One region of the Lysinibacillus phoenicis genome, then DNA from elsewhere that is predicted to be linked to it. Evidence: riboswitches for the same ligand, from Rfam matches in the RefSeq annotation. Region 1 holds a riboswitch; the other holds the start of a gene.

Region 1 (5,661 bases):
GAAAAACGTGATCAGGTAGATTAAATAATTCACTTATTTCGGAAGGATTGTTACGTACCCCTCCAATATAGCAAATTCCATACCCCATTGATTCTGCTGCGATCACAAAGTTCTGTGCAAACAACGATACATCAGCTACACCCACTAGAACATTTTCAGCAGAGTCTGCAACTATGTCTACACCTTCTAGTTTTCCAGCCATTTGAAGACGCTTGAAGTCAACGCAAAAGACAAAAGCACCACCAGAAGTTTCATATTGACGAGGGTTACCAGAGAGTAATCCTAATTTCTCCTTTTTGTCTGCATCTGTTACCCATATTACACTATAGGCTTGGACAAAATGTGATGTGGCAGCCATTTGTGCTGTTGCAATTAAATCCTCGATGATTTCTCTTGAAATCGGATTGCCATCATAAATACGAACCGAGGAATGGTTGCGTAATAATTCTTTAACCATTTAAATATTCTCTCCTTTGTGTCTTATCTATATCATGAGCATAGCACGCTTTGTTGTCAAAATCGAATAAAGAGGGATTTGTAGTTATATTTAAATAGTTTGTAAATGTAAAACTTTATTTCTTTTTCTTAAATGCAGATGTGACTTTTGGCTCTGTGCCATTTACTAATCGTTTAATATTTTCAATGTGCAAAATAATCGCTATGCCAAATAGAAGGACAGCAATAACAGTAGGACCGATTCCAGGAATCCATAAATAAGTTGCTGTACAAAAAACGAGATAAAACTCAAGTACTCCAACAATTAAATAGTTTGTTGCGAAAGATAAAATGACAAATAGAATAAGTGCAAATAAACCTATTTTCCAATCAACAGCAAGTAAAATGCCAATAATGGAAGCAGTACCTTTTCCACCATTAAAGCCCATATAAAATGGGAAATTATGACCTAAAATAACCCCTGCAGCCATCATGTAAGTTAAAAGCCATATTTGTCCTTCGGTTAAATGTATAGCATCTGCTAAATAAATGTGTGCGCCGATAATGGCTACAACACCTTTACCAATATCGATGAGAGCTACTAAAACGCCATATTTCCAGCCTAGGGAAAGTGTAGCATTGGATGCACCAGCATTACCATGGCCAGCTTTTTTTAAATCAACCCCAGATAAAAATTGTGCCACTTTAGAGCCGTGAATACAGCCAATTAAATATCCAACTAAGAGAAAAATAATCACGGCTTTTACCATAAAAATACTCCCTTCAAAATTTTTTCTAAAATAGTGTATGCGTTCATAGTACGTAAAAGAGCAGACAGAAGTTTCGGAAAAAATAAAATTTACATGTTGACAGAAAAAAACTCTATGTTTATACTGTGTAACAACGATGGAAATTGAATCTCATACTCTTATCAAGAGCGGCGGAGGGATAGGCCCTATGATGCCCGGCAACCAGTAAGTGATGAACTTACTAAGGTGCTAATTCCTACAGATTCTTACTTGGATCTGGCAGATAAGGGGAGGAAAACTTGCAACCGCAACCCTCTTCTTAGCTGAAGAGGGTTTTTGTTTTCTACAGAAAAATCCTCCTCATCTCCGGTGCCATCGTAAAAAAATAACCATTTGGAGGTACACAATGACAAATTTTAAACCAGAAACATTGTTGTTACATGGTGGTCAAGAACCAGACCCAGTGACAGGATCTCGAACTGTTCCCATCTATCGCTCAACGGCATTCGTTTTTAAAGACACTGCTCATGCGCAACGTCTTTTTGCCTTAGAAGAAGCAGGGAACATTTACACACGCATTACAAATCCAACTGTTGATGTTTTTGAAAAACGTGTGGCTTTATTGGAAGGTGGAACAGCAGCAGTAGCACTTTCATCTGGTGCAGCGGCTATCGCATTTTCCATTTTAAACCTAGCTGGAGCTGGTGATGAAATTGTAGCAGCTAGTTCTTTATATGGCGGTACTTATAATTTATTTGCTAACACACTACCAAACTACGGTATTAATACAATTTTTGTAGATGAAACAAACCCAGACAATTTTAGGGCTGCAATTACCGATAAAACAAAAGCTATTTTTGCTGAAGTTTATGGTAATCCAAGCTTAAAGGTTTTAGATATTGAAGCGGTAGCTAAAATTGCACATGAGAATGGCTTACCATTAATTATTGATAGTACGTTTGCTTCTCCGTATGGCTCAACACCTATTGAATATGGTGCAGATGTTGTTGTTCATTCAGCCACTAAATGGATAGGTGGTCATGGTACAACTTTAGGTGGAGTAGTGGTAGATGCTGGTAAGTTTGATTGGACTAGCGGACGTTTTCCTGGTTTTACTGAGCCAGATGCTTCTTACCATGGCTTACGCTACGGCATTGATACGGCTTCAGCAGCTTTTGCTACGAAGCTACGCGTACAGCTATTACGTGATTTTGGTCCAACATTGAGCGCAGACGCAGCCTTTAATTTGTTACAAGGTTTAGAAACGCTTCATTTGCGTATCCCTAAACACAATGAAAATGCATTGGCAGTGGCTGAATATTTACAGAACCACCCATCTGTGGAGTATGTAAATTATAATGGCTTAGAAGATTTCCCAACACATGATTTAGCGAAAAAATATTTAAGAAATGGCTTCGGTTCAGTGCTCACATTTGGCATTAAAGGTGGACGTGAAGCCGGACGAAAGCTTATTGATAGCGTGAAGTTATTTTCACATGTAGCAAATGTAGGAGATGCCAAGTCATTAATTATTCATCCTGCCTCAACTACACATCAACAGCTCTCAGCAGATGAATTAGTTCAAGCTGGAGTAACCGAATCGCTTATTCGCTTATCCATCGGTTTAGAGGCAGTAGAGGACATTATTGCAGATCTAGAACAAGCGATTACGCAGGCAACAGCAACTGAACAAACAGTAAAAGCTTAAGTAAAAACATAAGGGAGAATGTTGTAGCGTTTACGTATTTTCTCATTCGATTTGCCTCATTTGGTAATACTTCTAACGTTACTACATCAGTCGAGTAAAGTCTCTGTTGATTATCAGAACCTTTTGAAAAATAATACCAAGTATTTTTATATGTATTATTGACTTAGTTAAATCCTTGTTATATACTAGGGAATAAGTTAAGGGTACGAAATTCTTGTTATAAAGGTAATGTTTTCATAAGTGCTCCCCCACTTTTGAATAGATGTGGGAGAGTAGTTACTTAGCCAGTAACTGCTCTTCCCAAAAACTGATGATAAAGGAGTGTTTGAAATGGGTAATATCTATAGTGCACAAAACATTGCATCCTATCTAATTTATGAGCTAAATGAAGGGCATGTTTTTGTCAATAATTCATCCATCCAACACCTCCTTGCATCGGTTGAAAGAAAATGGCAGCAAGTCTTTGGTCATACAGCATTTCAAGAGCATGTTGTTGCTGAAGAGGAGAGCTATACGATAAAGGAAGTTTTCGAAGCATATAAACATTACGGTGTAAGCCATATTCCACTTCCTGCGACAGAGTTTTACTTAAAGTATGGTACTTTTCAATTAGTGGAACGAACATATGCAGTCCCAAATTTTAAAGAAGAAGAAATTAGTCTTGTTCAACAAGCTTTAACACAATATCGATATCAGTTGCTTTCAAAAGCAAGTTGAACCCCCTCATATATAAGCTCATTCTCTACTGCTACAGGGAATGAGTTTTTTCTTTAGAGGTCCTTAAAATAATAACAAGATTATAGGTGTCCAAGCATACATATATAATAGAAGAAAGACATTCATCTATTTAAATGTAAAGAGTCAATTTTTGTTCAAATCTTATGGATTAATCGAAAAAACGTATAATAAGGGGAATGAAACCGATTTCTTTTGCACGTCTAGAGAAAACAAATGTCCTTCCTAGAAAGATTTTTCTTGTGAAAAGTATGTATTTGCGATACAATTTTCTTTAAGTTAAATTTTGAATTGTTTGAATTTGTGTGTGTTGCTACACGTACTGAAATAGCAAAACTCATACGAAGAAGAGTTGACTAAAGCCTGCGGTGGGTGTCAAATGATCATGACACAACCCCATGGAGAAATTAGCTTTGATGAAACTGCGGAATGTAAGTTGGAGGGAATAACAAGAATGGCAACTATAAAGGCAGCGATTTTAGGATTTGGAACGGTAGGTCAGGGCATCTATCATATATTAAATGAAAAGCGAGAAGAGCTAAAAAATAAATTAGGTATTGAATTAGAAGTTGCGAAGATTTTAGTGACAGATGCTAGTCGTGAACGTGTGCCAGGAACAGCACATTTGATGACAACGAGCATAGATGATGTCTTAGCAGAACCAGGTATGCAGGTTGTGTTTGAAGCAATTGTAAATGAAGAGCCTGCATTCAGTTATTTAAAGCGAGCAGTTGAGCATAAATGCCATGTTATTACAGCCAACAAAGTGATGTTTGCTAAACGAGGTTTAGAGTTACAGGATCTTGCAAAGGCAAATGGTGTTTTTGTAGGCTATGAGGCAACTACTGCTGGTGGCGTACCTGTTATTAAAACAATGAAAAATATTTTACTTGTTAATGACGTAAGTCGTATACAAGGAGTCTTAAATGGCACATGTAATTATATTTTAACAAAAATGCGTGCACAGGGCTGGTCTTTCGAAACAGCTTTAAAAGAGGCACAGAGCTTAGGGTATGCTGAGGCAGATCCATATAATGATGTTTCTGGTCAGGATGCCTTTAAAAAATTAATGATTTTAAGTGCTTTGGCTTTTGGAGAACAGCCAGATTGGGCTGATGTAGAGGTCATTGGAATAGATAGTATCTCGGCTGAACAAGTACGTGAAGCGTGTGAAAATGGTTTGCGTTACCGCCATGTAGCTGAAGTGGAGAAACTGGCTGACGGTAAAATTATCGCTAAAGTTGGTCCACAACTTGTTGATAAAGAACATCCACTCTATCCAGTCGATGATGTGTTCAACGCAGTGGCATTAGAGACTAACTACATTGGCACATTAACATTAGTAGGTCCTGGAGCAGGAATGTATCCTACCGCTAGTGTCATGGTAGAAGATTATGCCGAGATTATTGGGAAAAGAGCAGGATTTGTTGTAACGATTTAAATTAACTTATTTCATTTAGAAGCCCACCATTCAACAATGTTTAAATTGTATGAATGGTGGGGTTTTTTAATCCTCGTCTTTCACATCAATATCCTCTGGAATAGGGGTAGATCGCCAAATTTCGATTTCCTCTTTAATTCGTTCCAGTTGTTTAAAATAAGTACTAAATTGACCGCTATTTATTAGAATTTGTTGTCCATCGTAAACTGAACGGATGCGCCCCTCATATACTAGACGCATTACTTGATCCTCAGGCATGCCAAGGTCAATAGCTGTCTCTGCAATTGTTTTATACATATGATTCGCTCCTTTTACAGTATTTATTATAACGTCCATTCAATAGAAAGCATACTGTGCTATATGAAAGATAAAATAAAATGGTAATTGTTTGATTTTGGATAAATATGTATTATAAATATCATGAAGTAATGAAGCGAGGATGATTGATAAAATGTTAAATCCATTGTTTGTATTACTTGCAGCCATTTTGTGGGGCATGACAGGTACGGCTCAATCGTTTTTAGATCAAGGAATATCTCCGATTGCGGTGGCCACAATCCGTTCTGTCATTGGTGGCGGTCTATTATTAGCCA
Region 2 (5,661 bases), 1.5 Mb from region 1:
CTTTGCAGTATGGTTGTTTGGAGTGGAGCCAGCGTAACTCCTTGGGGATTAGCGTCACAGATAAGACCCTGGAGCGAACGAAGTGAGTGAAGCGGCTTATCGGACGCCCCCAGGAAAGGACGCTGGCGGAACGGAAATCTACCCCTTGCTTTGCCAACATGAACAAGAAGAAGGTTTCTTGTTTTTTCTTACCTTTATTCGGGTACAGATATTCTATAACAGGTAATGAAAGAAAAAAGGAGTCAATAAAACGAAATTCACCACGATTACTTTTATCAGGTTATGCCTTTTTCCAAGTTAACACTAGTAATCATGCAATTGTAGTTAACTTAAAAATAATCATACGTAACTCCCTATATTATCATTAAGAAAAAAGAAAAAGAGAACGAGTGAAATCGTTCCCTTTGTTCTGTATATAGTTTATTTTAATGGGCCACCAAGTGTAATGATAGCTTCAGAAACGTTTGTGAATTTCTTAAAGTTTTCATTGAATAGACCTGCAAGTTCAGCCGCTTTTTCATCATAAGCAGCTTTATCTGCCCAAGCTTCACGAGGGTTTAACACTTCAGAAGGTACACCTTCAACTGCTGTTGGAATGTGTAAACCAAAGACAGCATCTTGTGTTGTTTCTACATTAGTTAATTTGCCATCGATTGCTGCACGTACCATTGTGCGTGTGTAAGAAAGCTTCATACGGCTACCTGTACCATATTCGCCACCAGTCCAACCAGTGTTTACTAGGAATACTTGTGCGCCGTGCTCGTCAATCTTTTGACCTAACATTTCTGCATACACTGTTGCAGGAAGTGGAAGGAATGGAGAACCGAAGCAAGTAGAGAATACTGGTTCTGGTTCTGTTACACCACGTTCAGTTCCAGCAAGTTTAGAAGTGAAACCGCTTAGGAAGTGGTACATTGCTTGCTCTTTTGTTAATTTACTGATTGGAGGTAATACGCCAAACGCATCAGCTGTTAAGAAGATGATAGTTTTTGGATGACCTGCAACAGATGGATCAACAATATTTTCGATGTATTGGATTGGATAAGCAACACGTGTGTTTTCTGTTAATGAACCATCATCATAATCACAAATACGAGTTTCTGGGTCAACAGCTACGTTTTCTAAAACAGAACCGAAGCGGATTGCATTGTAGATTTCTGGTTCTTTTTCAGCAGAAAGGTTGATTGTTTTTGCATAGCAACCACCCTCAATGTTGAACACTCCATTATCAGACCAGCCATGTTCATCGTCACCGATAAGCTTACGATCTGGGTCAGCAGATAAAGTCGTTTTACCAGTGCCAGATAGACCGAAGAATAATGCCACATCGCCAGCTTCACCAACGTTTGCTGAACAGTGCATTGAAAGGATTCCTTGTTGTGGTAATAAGTAGTTCATGATACCGAAAATAGATTTTTTCATTTCACCAGCATACTCAGTACCACCAATTAAAATAATTTTCTTTTCAAGTGATACAATGATGAATGTTTCAGAAGATGTACCATCAACTGCAGGATCTGCTTTAAAGTTAGGAGCAGAGATAACTGTGAAGTCTGCAACATGAGAAGCTAATTCTTCTTTAGTTGGACGGATAAATAATTGATGAGCAAAAAGATTGTGCCAAGCGTATTCATTAATCACTTGAATGCTTAATTGAGAATCTTTGTCAGCACCTGCAAAGCCTTTGAATACGAATAACTCGTCACGTTCTTTTAAATATTTTATTACTTTTACATATAGGTTATCGAACACTTCAGAAGAAATAGGTTGGTTGACTTTACCCCAGTCAATTTGATCTTTTGTGCTTTCTTCTTCTACCGTATATTTATCTTTAGGTGAACGACCAGTGTATTTGCCAGTTTCTGCACGAACTGCGCCATCTACTGTTAACATTGCTTCACCACGAGATGTAGCTTTTTCTGCTAATTGTGGTACTGAAAGTTGAACATTAATGTTACCGCCGTTTAATAATTCCTTCAGTTCGTTTGCAATTTCTACTGAATTCATCGATTAAATACCATCCTTTTTTATAGTATTCCCTTGATTTAGAGGGATTTTTTCTTAATTTCAAAAATAGTATAACACAATTGCTTAAATAATCTATACTAATTAAGAAATTATTTTAGAGTTTTTATCACTTTTCAATAAACTGACAAAAAATAATGTTTTTCGAGTAGAATCCAATCAATCCTACTGTAATTAGGCATAAAAATTGAGCCACACATATGTTACCACAAGATGCTAGGTATGTTGTAGGGATTAATTTGCTTCTATTTACATCATCATCCAAGTATGAAAAGTTTTTGTTTAATCAGTTCCTTCCTTTCTATACAGTAATACATTAGAAAATATTTGACAACGTTCGACCTTTTCAGTAACATACAATTGAACGGATACTCTTATCCCGAGCTGGTGGAGGGTCAGGCCCTGTGAAACCCGGCAACCTGCATGAATCATTTCACGACATGCGTTGGTGCCAACCTGATGCAAGGGAACATCCCTTGAACGATAAGAGTGAAAGGTTACGAAGTCATTATTCCTTTCCTCATGTAAAGTAACGTGAGTAAAGGATTTTTTTATTGTTTAAAATGAATGTAAAGGTAAGTATATGTAGTTCTTTCCTTATTATAATGACGGATCTTTCGAAATCCTCGTGTTAAAAGCAGCAGTAACGGCTTGAGAGTTCAATCCTTAGGAGCGGACTTGACATGGGTAATGAGTACCGTATTCATACACAACTACTTTTCATAAAAGTAATAGGAGGAAAACCAAATGACAAACCGTCGACTGTTTACATCAGAGAGTGTAACAGAAGGACATCCAGATAAAATTTGTGACCAAATCTCGGATGCCATTTTAGATGCTATTTTAGCAGAAGATCCAAATGCACGTGTAGCGTGTGAAACTACTGTAACAACAGGATTAGTATTAGTAGCAGGAGAAATTACAACTTCTACTTATGTAGATATTAAAGGTATCGTTCGTGATACTGTAGCCGAAATAGGCTATACACGCGGTAAATATGGCTTTGATGCTGAAAACTTAGCCGTGCTTGTGGCTATTGGTGAACAATCACCGGATATTGCACAAGGTGTTGACCAAGCATTAGAAGCGCGTGAAGGCTCAATGACAGATGCTGATATTGAAGCTATTGGTGCTGGTGACCAAGGTCTAATGTTTGGTTACGCATGTAATGAAACACCAGAGTTAATGCCACTACCAATTAGTTTAGCACACAAATTAGCACGTCGTTTAACAGAAGTACGTAAATCAGGAGAATTAGCGTATTTACGTCCTGATGGTAAAACTCAAGTAACGATTGAATATGATGACAATAATGTACCAGTACGTGTGGATACTATTGTTATTTCAACACAGCATGATGAAGAGGCAACACTGGATCAAATTCAAGCAGATTTAAAAGAATTTGTTATTGGACCTGTTGTGCCAAGTGAATTATTAGATGCTAACACGAAATATTTCATCAACCCAACTGGCCGTTTTGTAATCGGTGGACCAAAAGGAGATGCTGGGTTAACAGGACGTAAAATCATTGTTGATACATACGGTGGTTACGCGCGTCATGGTGGTGGAGCATTCTCAGGTAAGGATGCGACAAAGGTAGACCGTTCAGCAGCTTATGCAGCACGTTATGTAGCGAAAAATATTGTAGCAGCTGGATTAGCAGACCGCGCTGAGGTACAACTTGCCTATGCGATTGGTGTTGCACAACCTGTTTCCATTGCTGTCGATACATTTGGTACAGGCAGAGTGAAAGAAAGTGAAATCGTAGAATGGGTTCGTGAACTATTTGATCTACGCCCAGCAGGTATAATTAAAATGCTGGATCTACGCCGTCCGATCTATAAACAAACTGCAGCATATGGTCATTTTGGCCGCACTGACTTAAATGTGCCATGGGAACAAATCGATAAAGCTGATGCACTTCGAGAAAAAGCACATCTGTAAACTATTGAACTAAAGTAATGAAGTCGTTAGAACGTTATTCTAGTGTACTAATATGCAAGGGGGCAATGTTGCCCCTTTTATTTTTTCAAAAAAACCTCGCACTGGCTCGTGAACAAGAAATGGTCACGGCCACGCGAGGGATTTTTTTCGTTAGTATTGAATTTTTGTGTATGATTGGTTACTTCTGAAGGGATTTATAATATTGACCTTTTTCTACGTATTCACGTACGATACGCTCCATATCCTCTTTGTCTTCAGCATTTAATTCACGGACAACTTTGGCTGGGCGACCCAATGCTAAACTATTCGGAGGAATGACCTTACCTGGAGGTACGAGGCTTCCTGCTCCAATAAATGCACCCTCTCCAATTTCTGCACCGTCTAATATAATGGAGCCCATACCAATTAAAGCATTTTTGCGAATTGTACAACTATGTAAAGTGACTTGGTGTCCGACTGTAACCTCATCTTCAATAATAAGTGGATATTTTGGGCTTTGATGTAAGCAACAAAGATCTTGGATGCTAACACGTTTACCAATAATTGTTGGTGAGACATCCCCACGAATGACTGTATTAAACCAAATTGTTGTTTCAGCACCAATTGTTACATCGCCCGTAACGGTTGCATAATCAGCAATGAAAACAGACGGATCGATCTTTGGCGTTTTATCTTTGAATGGATAAATCATGAAAATCGCCTCTTTTCTTTCTATAATGTAGTATTATCGTATCAAATACGCAACTTTATGGAAATATAAAATTAAAATGTGGCATTTATTTCGATATAATCAAAGTGTAATTATTTTTTAGGAGGACTATGTGAATGTGGAAATGGGAAGCTGATGGACAAGCAAAGGCTGTGATTGCTATTCTTCATGGTGCTTATGAAAATCACCGTTGGTATGCATGGCTTATAGAGAAATTAAGAATGGAAGGCTTCCACATAGTCATGGGGGATTTACCTAATCATGGTATTAATGCAAGGTTTGCTCGTGTCCATGATGAGGACTTCAAATTGTACAATAAGTATACAAGAAATCTAATTGAAAATGCTTTTTCATATAATTTACCAACCTTTTTAATAGGTCATGGTCTTGGAGCAACATTAATTCTCCATACAATGCAAAAGAAGCAATATGAATGTGCTGGCATTATTTTGACATCACCTTGGTTGCAATTAAAGCTATTACCAGGTAAATTATCGAATGCTTTAACGAGTTTAAGTGCTTTAACAGCTAATGTTAAAATGACACACGATATTAATTTAGAAAAATTAACGCGAAGTGTTGAAGGTAGAGAAGAGATGAAAGATGATATACCATTCATGTCTGTCGTGTCAGTGAAATGGTATCGGGAGCTGCAGCAAATGATGAAAAATTTAGTGCTGCTACCTAAAGGTGAATTCCCGAATATGCCGATGCTCATCATGACTGCTGAGAAAGATAAGATTACTGAAACTCGACAAACTCGTAATTGGCTTCATCAACAAGAATTCACAGAGTTTCAGTTCAAAGAATGGGAAAATTGTTATCATAATTTATTTCATGAAGTAGAGCGTGAAGAGATTTTTATGTATATTCGAGATTTTATTAATAATGCGCTAAGAAGAATTGGTTATATAATTAAATAGGTTTATACCCTTCCATTTACTAGGTTACTTACTTAAATATTGTTACTTAAAAATAATATT

What was found. Region 1 has a riboswitch for S-adenosylmethionine ahead of ABC382_RS13545 (O-acetylhomoserine aminocarboxypropyltransferase/cysteine synthase family protein). Riboswitches for the same ligand answer to the same signal wherever they lie in the genome.
Region 2: linked by a shared signal. The riboswitch ahead of metK (methionine adenosyltransferase) and the one ahead of ABC382_RS13545 (O-acetylhomoserine aminocarboxypropyltransferase/cysteine synthase family protein) in region 1 are both predicted to bind S-adenosylmethionine.

The regions. Positions count from the first base shown of each region.
Region 1 is NZ_JBDFMP010000002.1:2,429,375-2,435,035, reverse strand. Features, by position in the region: gene chrR (class II chromate reductase ChrR) at 1-457, opposite strand, end outside; gene ABC382_RS13550 (glycerol-3-phosphate acyltransferase) at 573-1,205, opposite strand; SAM riboswitch class I at 1,361-1,474, shown strand; gene ABC382_RS13545 (O-acetylhomoserine aminocarboxypropyltransferase/cysteine synthase family protein) at 1,591-2,892, shown strand; gene ABC382_RS13540 (hypothetical protein) at 3,223-3,609, shown strand; gene ABC382_RS13535 (homoserine dehydrogenase) at 4,082-5,068, shown strand; gene ABC382_RS13530 (MerR family transcriptional regulator) at 5,135-5,365, opposite strand; gene ABC382_RS13525 (DMT family transporter) at 5,520-5,661, shown strand, end outside.
Region 2 is NZ_JBDFMP010000002.1:3,934,326-3,939,986, forward strand. Features, by position in the region: gene pckA (phosphoenolpyruvate carboxykinase (ATP)) at 421-2,007, opposite strand; SAM riboswitch class I at 2,397-2,515, shown strand; gene metK (methionine adenosyltransferase) at 2,773-3,969, shown strand; gene ABC382_RS21265 (gamma carbonic anhydrase) at 4,148-4,660, opposite strand; gene ABC382_RS21270 (alpha/beta hydrolase) at 4,795-5,601, shown strand.